DNA from 2 places in the Microbacterium xanthum genome. Region 2 is predicted to be linked to the other one. Evidence: predicted binding sites of a transcription regulator. Region 2 holds the regulator's gene; the other holds the start of a gene.
What was found. Region 2 encodes HrcA, which represses chaperone genes, less so after heat shock. Its sites were predicted from a motif close to TTNGCACTCGNNNNNNNCGAGTGCNAA; they were not measured.

Region 1: groES (co-chaperone GroES) is a predicted target of HrcA. The motif match lies at 1,633-1,659, and genes of this name have one in related genera.

Annotation. Positions count from the first base shown of each region.
Region 1 is NZ_JAWHUE010000002.1:434,814-439,227, forward strand. Features, by position in the region: gene RZO50_RS07620 (Hsp70 family protein) at 1-1,423, opposite strand, end outside; gene groES (co-chaperone GroES) at 1,744-2,040, shown strand; gene rarD (EamA family transporter RarD) at 2,224-3,162, shown strand; gene RZO50_RS07635 (metal-sensitive transcriptional regulator) at 3,199-3,513, opposite strand; gene RZO50_RS07640 (heavy metal translocating P-type ATPase) at 3,510-4,414, opposite strand, start outside.
Region 2 is NZ_JAWHUE010000004.1:4,905-9,318, reverse strand. Features, by position in the region: gene RZO50_RS12350 (16S rRNA (uracil(1498)-N(3))-methyltransferase) at 1-363, opposite strand, end outside; gene dnaJ (molecular chaperone DnaJ) at 365-1,486, opposite strand; gene hrcA (heat-inducible transcriptional repressor HrcA) at 1,537-2,580, opposite strand; gene hemW (radical SAM family heme chaperone HemW) at 2,666-3,883, opposite strand; gene RZO50_RS12330 (DUF1990 family protein) at 3,903-4,414, opposite strand, start outside.

The DNA of each region.
Region 1 (4,414 bases), on a different contig from region 2:
CGGCGGGTTCCTCGCCGGCGGCCTCGGGGTCGCTGGTTTCGACGGCGCGCTGCGAGCTGCTGGCCAACTCCATCCCCAGCCACTGGCTCAGCGACTGCGGGCTCGTATCGGCGGCGAGGGTGCTGTTTCCGAGACCCGTCGCGTTGGCCAGGACCAGCCCGCTGGCGAGCACGAGCGCCCCGGCCGCGGAGGCGGCGATCGGGATCGCCCGCGATCTGCGCGGGGCGATCGGAGTGACGTTCGGGGCCGCCGCGGGGTCGGCGGCTGTCGGACCGGCGGCGGCGTCCGTGTCGAGGGCGGCGGCGCCGGCGGACACGACGGCGAGACCGATGGTCGGCACCGCGGCAGGTGCAACGGCGCGCGCCGCGCCGAGCGCGATGGAGGACTTCGGATCGGCGTCGATCGCGATCGGACGGTCGAATCGCTCCGACAGCATCTGCGCGACCAGCGGAATCCGGGATGAGCCGCCGACGAGCAAAATGCTCTCGACATCGTCGGGCGCGAGGCCGGCGGTGTCGAGGGTGTCCTCGAGGGTGTCGGCGGTCCGCGCGACGGCCGGGGCGATCATGTCCTCGAACTCGGCGCGGGTCAACCGCACGCTCGACGCGCCGGTGGGCAGCAGGACCGGGATCGTGACGTCCGAGTCGAACGAGAGAGCTTCCTTGGCGTCGACGCATTCGCGGCGCAGCTGCGAGAGCGCCAGGCGGGTGTCCGTGTCGTCGGCCTGGAGATCGGCGGCGGTGACACCGGCGGTGCGCAGGACGTGCCGGAGCACCTCATCGTCGAAGTCGGCGCCGCCGAGGTTGTCGATTCCGGATGCGGTGCCGATCGGGGCGAATCCGCCCGCGTCGTCCTTTCGCAGGATGACGGAGTCGAACGTCCCGCCGCCCAGGTCGTAGACGGCGAGCGACCGTCCCGTTTCGAGCACCCTCCCGGCTTCGTACTGTCGGGCGGCGGCTTCCGGCTCGGTGATCAGCGAGACGTCGCCGACCTCGGCGCGTTCGAGAGCGCGACGCACCAATCCGATCCGGTGTCCGCCCCACCCGGTCGGGTGGGTGAGCATGACGGCGTCGGGCGAACCGCCCTCCCGCTGGATCACGGTCTCGATCACCGATGCGACGGTGTGGGCGTACAGCAGGTCGGAGGGCAGAGTGCGCCCACCGACCGACAACGGCACGTCGTCGCCGATGCTGCGCTTGAACTCGCGGATCAGCCGGTCCGGCTGGCTGATGCCGCGTCGCTCCGCGGCGTCACCGAACAGCAGGCCGTCGGTGGTGACGAACACCGACGACGGGGCGCTGTCGCTGCTGCGTCCGAGCGGAAAGCTGCGGGTGTCGAGTGTTCCGTCGGGCGCGGAGCGCGCCGTCGCGGCGGCCGTCCGGCTCGTTCCGACATCGATACCCAGAAAATACGCCGTTGCCATGATCCCCCCACGGATCGGGCGCGGACTGGCGAGAGCCCGTGTTAGTCCCAGTTGTTCCCAGTGCGGCAGACCGGTGTCGCGCCCGTGAGGCGAACGCCGTCGTCTGCATCCGATGCCAGGTCACCCAGCTGACCCGGTCTCGGTGGTGTCATCGTACACACATAGGAGGGGAGTCGACCAGGGCCTCGGTGATACCACTCGAGCGAAATCTGGCACTCGCGTTGCAAGAGTGCCAACGCTTCCCTAGACTTGCTGTTAGCACTCTCAGTCCGAGTTTGCTAACGAGTCTTGACGTCTCATAGGAAAGCAGAGGTAGACCCGTGTCGGTTTCCATCAAGCCGCTCGAGGACCGCATCGTCATCAAGCAGGTCGAGGCCGAGCAGACCACGTCCAGCGGTCTGGTCATCCCCGACACCGCCAAGGAGAAGCCCCAGGAGGGCGAGGTCGTGGCGGTCGGCCCCGGTCGTATCGATGACAACGGCAACCGCGTCCCGCTCGACGTCGCCGTCGGCGACCGCGTCATCTACAGCAAGTACGGTGGCACCGAAGTGAAGTTCGGTGTCGACGAGTACCTGGTGCTGTCGGCGCGTGACGTTCTGGCGGTCGTCGTCCGCTGAGACACCCGCGTAGACGGAGGGCCCGGATGCTTCGGCATCCGGGCCCTCCGTCCGTTCCGGGCCTGCCGGGGTGGCGTGCGGCCGTAGGATGAGCCGGTGAGTCCAGAGGTGTCGGGTCCGGTCCCCGACGACGCCACCGGGGAGGCTCCGCACCTCGGTGAGGACGCTGCGGCGACTGCCGGCGTGACGGTGGCCGATGAGCCGGCACGCGCCCGTGGCATCGGGGGGATCTCTGCATTCTCCGCCTATGTCATCTGGGGCTTTCTGCCGCTCTACTTCATCGCACTGGCGCCCACGGGACCATGGGAGGTCGTCGCGTGGCGCATCCTGCTGTCACTGGTGTTCTGCGCGATCCTGCTCACCGCCGCCCGCACGTGGCCGCGGCTGCGCGCCGTGCTGCGCTCGCCGCGCCTGGCGCTGTGGACGGTCGCCGCGGGCCTGCTCATCTATGTCAACTGGCAGGTGTTCGTCCTCGCGACGCTCACCGGCCACGTGATCGAGACGAGCTTGGGATACTTCATCAACCCGCTCTTCACCGTGCTGCTGGGCGTGGTCATCCTGCGGGAGCGATTGCGGCCGGCGCAGTGGGCGGCGGTGGCCGTCGCCGCCGTGGCGGTCGTGGTCATCGTGGTCGGCTACGGCGCGTTCCCCTGGATCGCGCTGGCGCTGACGGCCTCGTTCGGGCTCTACGGGCTCGTGAAGAAGCGGATCGGGCCCTCCGTCGACGCCGTGAGCGGTCTGACGCTGGAGTCCCTCTGGCTCGCTCCGGTCGCGGTGGTCCAGCTGACGCTGGTCGCGATGAGCACGGGTATCACGCTCGGCGCCGCCGGACCCGCGCACGCGGTCGTGCTGCTGCTCGCGGGGGTGGTGACCGCGACGCCGCTGCTGTTCTTCGCCGCGGGCGCGCGCCGCGTGCCGCTGACGCTGATCGGGCTGCTGCAGTTCGTCACCCCCATCCTGCAGTTCGCCATCGGGGTGTGGATCCTGCAGGAGCCGATGCCTCTCGAGCGCTGGATCGGATTCGCTCTCGTGTGGATCGCGCTCGCGGTGCTGTCGATCGACTCGGTGATCGCAGCGCGGGGGTCACGCCGAGCCGTCGCGGACGTCGCCGACCTCGCCTGAGCGCGCCCGCGTTCCTCGGTCCGCCGCTCGGCGGGCTCAGCGCACCAGGCGTGCGATCGCCTGCGACGCTTCGGCGAGCTTCGTCTCGGCTTCGACGCCGCCGGCGCGGGCGGCATCGACCACGCAGTGCCTCAGGTGATCGTCGAGCAGTCCCAGGGCGACCGTGTCCAGTGCGCTCGTGAGGGCGCTGATCTGGGTGAGGATGTCGATGCAGTACCGCTCATCCTCGACCATCGTGCGGATGCCGCGCGCCTGCCCCTCGATCCGCTTGAGACGGTTGAGATAGCGATCCTTGTCGGTGATGTAGCCATGGGCGTGGGACTCCTCGGTGTGCGAGGTGGTGTCGGTCATCGGAGCTCCTCGGGGACGGTGCTGCGGAAGCGGCGCAGCAGCAGGCTGTTGCCCACGACGAAGACGCTCGAGAACGCCATCGCCGCGCCGGCGATCATGGGGTTGAGCAGCCCGAGGGCTGCGAGCGGGATCGCGGCGGTGTTGTACGCGAAGGCCCAGAACAGGTTCGTCTTGATCGTGCGCAGCGTCGCCCGCGACAGCCGCAGGGCGTCCACCGCGGCGAGCAGGTCTCCGCGCACCAGGGTGAGGTCGGATGCGGCGATCGCGGCGTCCGTTCCGGTGCCCATCGCGATGCCGAGGTCGGCCTGCGCGAGGGCGGCGGCGTCGTTGACACCGTCCCCGACCATCGCCACCGTCCGACCCTGCTCCTGCTGTGCGCGGATCGCGGCGACCTTGTCGTGGGGGAGGACCTCGGCCACGACGAGGTCGATGCCGACCTGTGCCGCGACCCGACGAGCGACCTGCTCGCCGTCGCCGGTGAGCAGCATCGGTTCGAGCCCGAGAGCGCGCAGTCGGCTGACGGCCTCGGCGCTGGTGGCCTTGACGGTGTCCTCGAGCGTGATCGTGCCGCGGACCTCACCGTCCCACGCGACGAGCACGGTCGTGCGATCCGGGCCGCCCCCGGCGGGCGCGTCGATGCCCCAGGCCCGCAGCAACGCGTCGCGACCGACCAGGACGCGTCGCCCGTCGACCACGCCGGCGACCCCGGTGCCCGCGGTCCCCGTGAACGCCTCGACCGTGGGAAGCGTGCCGAATCGGGCACGCGCCGCCGAGGAGATCGCGCGTGCCAGCGGGTGCTCCGAGGCGTCCTCGACCGCTCCCGCCGCACGGAGGACCTCGTCCGCATCCGTGCCCGGGGTCGGCGTGACGTCCGTGACGGTCATGCGGCCGCTGGTGACGG
Region 2 (4,414 bases):
GGCGCCCTCCCAGCGCGACACGCTCCGCGTGGCCTGCCAGGGAACGATCTCGTCTGCGCCGATCTCCGTCGCCGCCTGGACGGCCAACTCGTCGCGGTCGCCCTTGGCCAACGCCTGCACGAGCACCAGGCGCGGCTCGGCGGCGGGGACGTGGCGTCGCTCCTGAACCGTGATGACCACCCGGCCGGAGGAGACCTCCGCCGCCTCGCCCCTCAGCCATGTGCCGCGACCATCGCCGACGGTCACCTGCTCCCCCGCACGCAGACGACGCACCGCCGCCGCATGATGAGCCTCGCGGCCTTCGAGCACCACCTCATCGCCCTCGAGCCCTCCGCCGTCCTCGAGGACGAAGTGCAGCGCCACCTCAGCCGTTCCGGAGGCGATCGCGCAACTTCGCAAACAGGCCCTGATGGAACTGCGCGAGCTGAGGCGAGGGCGCCTTGGTGCGCTTGGCGAAGTCCTCGATGATGGCCCGTTCCTTGTGATCCAGCCGCGTGGGCGTGACCACATGGACGCCCACGCGCAGGTCCCCGCGTTGGCTGCCGCGAAGCGGAGTGATCCCGCGCCCCTTGATGGTCAGGACGTCTCCGGCCTGCACGCCCGGGCGGATCTCGAGTTCCACCGGTCCGTCGAGCGATTCGATCGTCGTCGATGTCCCGAGGATGGCATCGGGCATCGACACGTCGAGGGTCGCCAGCAGATCGTCGCCCTCTCGGCTGAAGGTCTCGTGGTCCTTGACGGTGACCTCGATGTAGAGGTCACCGTGGGGCCCGCCCGCCTGACCGACTTCTCCCGAGCCCGGCAGCTGCAGGCGCAGACCCGTCTCGACACCAGCGGGGATGTCGAGAGAGACCGTGCGACGCGCCCGCACACGACCCTGTCCCTGACATGCGGCGCAGGGGTACGGGATCGTCGTCCCGTAGCCCTGGCACACGCGACACGGCGCATTGGTGACGACATTGCCCAGCAGACTTCGCACCTGCTGCTGCACATGGCCGGACCCGTGACAGATGTCGCACGTGACCGGCTGGGTGTTCGGCTGGCAGCACGAGCCGTCGCACGTCTCGCACAGGACAGCGGTGTCGACCTCGATGTCGCGGTGGACGCCGAACACGACGTCGCCCAGGTCGAGGGTGACCCGCACGAGAGCGTCCTGGCCCCGTTCGCGGCGCGAGCGCGGCCTCGGCCCCCGCGCTCCCCCGCCGCCGCCGGCACCGAAGAAGGTCTCGAAGATGTCGCCGAAGGAACCGAAACCGGCGGCTCCGCCACCCCCGAACGGCGAGTCTCCACCCATGTCGTAGCGCGCGCGCTGGTCGGGGTCGCTCAGCACGTCGTAGGCGTGCGTCACCGACTTGAACCGCTCGGCGGCGTCCTCCCCCGGATTCACGTCCGGGTGAAGCTCGCGCGCGAGCCGCCGATAGGCCTTCTTGATCTCCTCCGGGCTCGCGTCCCGCGAGACACCCAGTACTTCGTAGTGGTCAGCCACGTTCGCCTCTCCCACCCGTGTCGCCACGGGTTCGTCTGTCGTCGGACGCCTCAGCGGGCGTTCTCGTCTTCGTCGAGCAGCCGCGACAGGTAGCGCGCCACAGCGCGCACCGACGCGAGATTGCTCGGATAGTCCATGCGTGTCGGCCCCAGCACACCCACACGGGCCCGAGTGCCGGGTGCGTCGTACTCACCGGCCACGACCGACGCCTCGGCCAGACCGAACGGTTCGTTCTCCCGTCCGATGCTCGCGGCCAGCCCGTGCTCGTCGGCGACCATCTCGCCCATCAGTCGCATCAGGGTCACCTGTTCCTCGATCGCCTCCAGGAGCGGGTAGATGCTGCCGCGGAAATCCGCCTCGCGGCGGGCGAGGTTCGCGGTCCCGGCCATGACCAGACGATCCTGCCGGAACTCGTCGAGTTCCTCGGCAACCACGCTCGCGATGAGGTCCACCACGGTGTCGTGCGGGGAGCGCGTCCCCGTCGCCACCGACGCCAGACGGTCGGCGATGGCCTGCGCGCCATCCCGGATCGAGCGGCCCACGATGAGGTCGGCCACCGTCGCGCGCATCCGGACGAGGTCTTCGGCGACGGGTTCGTGGGGAAGGAACAGCAGACGTTGCGAGACCCGGCCGGTGTCGGTGACCAGGACGACGAGCATGCGCCCGGCGTCCAGACCGACCAACTCCACATGGGACACGTGAGCCTGCGCGAAGGACGGGTACTGCACGATCGCGACTTGACCGGTCAACTGCGTCAAGGCGCGGACGGTGCGCACCATGAGGTCGTCGAGATCCCCGGGTGCCTCCAGGAAAGACATGATGGCCGTGCGCTGGGCCGGCGAGAGGGGCCGCACCTCCGACAGGTGGTCGACGAAGACGCGATACCCCTTGTCGGTCGGAACGCGGCCTGATGACGTATGCGGGGCGGTGATGAGGTCCTCGTCTTCGAGGAGCGCCATGTCGTTGCGGATGGTCGCCGCCGACACGCCGAACGCATGACGGTCGACGATCGATTTGCTGCCGACCGGTTCACGCGTTTCGACGTAGTCCTGCACGATCGCGCGCAGGACCTCCAGTCCGCGTGCGCTGACCATCGATCCTCCCGCGTACGTGTCCGGCTTCCCTGGCACTCGTCTCGAGTGAGTGCCAATTCTATCGTGCCCGACCCGGAGCGTGCGCTCAGTCGGTGAGAGCCCGCACGACGGCGTCGGCCAGCAGCCGCCCGCGCATCGTCAGGACGATCACCCCGGAGATCGCACGAGCGCCGTCGATGAGTCCGTCCGCGATGAGTGCGGGGACGGCCCCGCGCCGGTCCTCGGACACCTCAAGAATCGGCAGTCCCTCCCGGATGCGCGAGCGCAGAAGCACCTTCTCCAATGCCCGCGAGGCAGCGTCCGGCCGCTCGCGCCCCGCGGCGGGCGAGTCGCCCGCCGCCAGCCGTGCGGCGTAGGCGGCGGGATGCTTGACGTTCCACCAGCGCAGACCGGCGACGTGACTGTGCGCGCCGGGTCCGAATCCCCACCAGTCGGTGCCGCGCCAGTAGGCCAGATTGTGCAAGGACCGGTCGGCGTCGGTCCGTGCCCAGTTCGACACCTCGTACCATCCCAGCCCCGCCGCCGTCAGCATCGACTCCGCCATCTCGTACATGTCGGCCTGGAGGTCGTCATCGGGAGCCGGTACCTCACCCCGACGGATCTGCCGGGCGAGCTTGGTGCCCTCCTCGATGATCAGGGCGTACGCCGACACGTGATCAGGTTCGAGGGCCACGGCGGCTCCGAGCGAACGCTCCCAGTCCTCGAGTCGCTCCCCGGGCGCACCGTAGATGAGATCGACGCTCACCTTCAGGCCCGCGCTCCGCGCCGCCCGGACGGCGGTCTCGACGTTTTCCGGCCGGTGGGTGCGGTCCAACGCCGCCAGGACGTGCGGCACGGCGGACTGCATGCCGATCGACATCCGGGTGACGCCCGCATCGGCGAGCTCCGCCACCACGCGAGGAGTCACCGTGTCGGGGTTGGCTTCCACCGTCACCTCGGCACCGGGAGTCATACCGAAGGTGTCGCGCACCCCCGACAGCATCCGAGAGAGGTCGCCCGCAGGGAGGAGCGTCGGTGTCCCCCCGCCGAAGAACACCGTCGCCGCAGGACGCAGCGGCGCACGGACGGCGAGCACGCGTCCGGCGTGCTCGATCTCGCCGAGCAGCGTGTCGGCGTAGGTGTCCTGCCGTGCCCCCCGCAACTCGGAGGCCGTGTAGGTGTTGAAGTCGCAGTAGCCGCATCGAACCCGACAGAAAGGCACGTGCAGGTATACGCCGAACGCGGCGTCCGCATCGATGACGAGGTCTTTCGGCAGCATCCCATCCCGCGGCGCCGGATCACCCAGCGGCAGCGCGGCGCCCATCAGCGAGACCCCCCGCGAGTCACGCTGACGTCGTGTAGAGCGGCGAGATCGCGCGCAGGTAGCGGGTGAACAGTTCGCGGCGACGACGGCGCGTCAGCGCCGGACAGAGCCGGTACAGCAGAGAACGCGGCGCATCGAAGGCACGAACCGTGAACCACACCTCGTCGTTGTCGTACCACTCGACCATGAACGACTCCTCACCGCTGACCACGGACCCGCCCACGGTTCCCAGGGCGAACCCGGTCCTGCGCGGCTCCTCGACGGCGAAGATCACGCGGAGCTCCGCGTCGGCGCTCATACCGGCCACGCGACCGGAGAGGTGAATGGTGGTGCCGGCCCCGACGAACGGTGTGCCATCGGCGTCGAAGCGCTGATCGGCCTCGGTACGACTAGGGGCGATCGGGGCCCCCTCGGCGTCGAAACTCACGCCCGAGTACATCGGCCCGGGAGCCGGGCGCACGTCGCTCAGCGTCAACCCGGTGCCACGCTGGGCCGCCCATCCGAGCAGCGCCTCCCCCGCTGAGGCGAAAC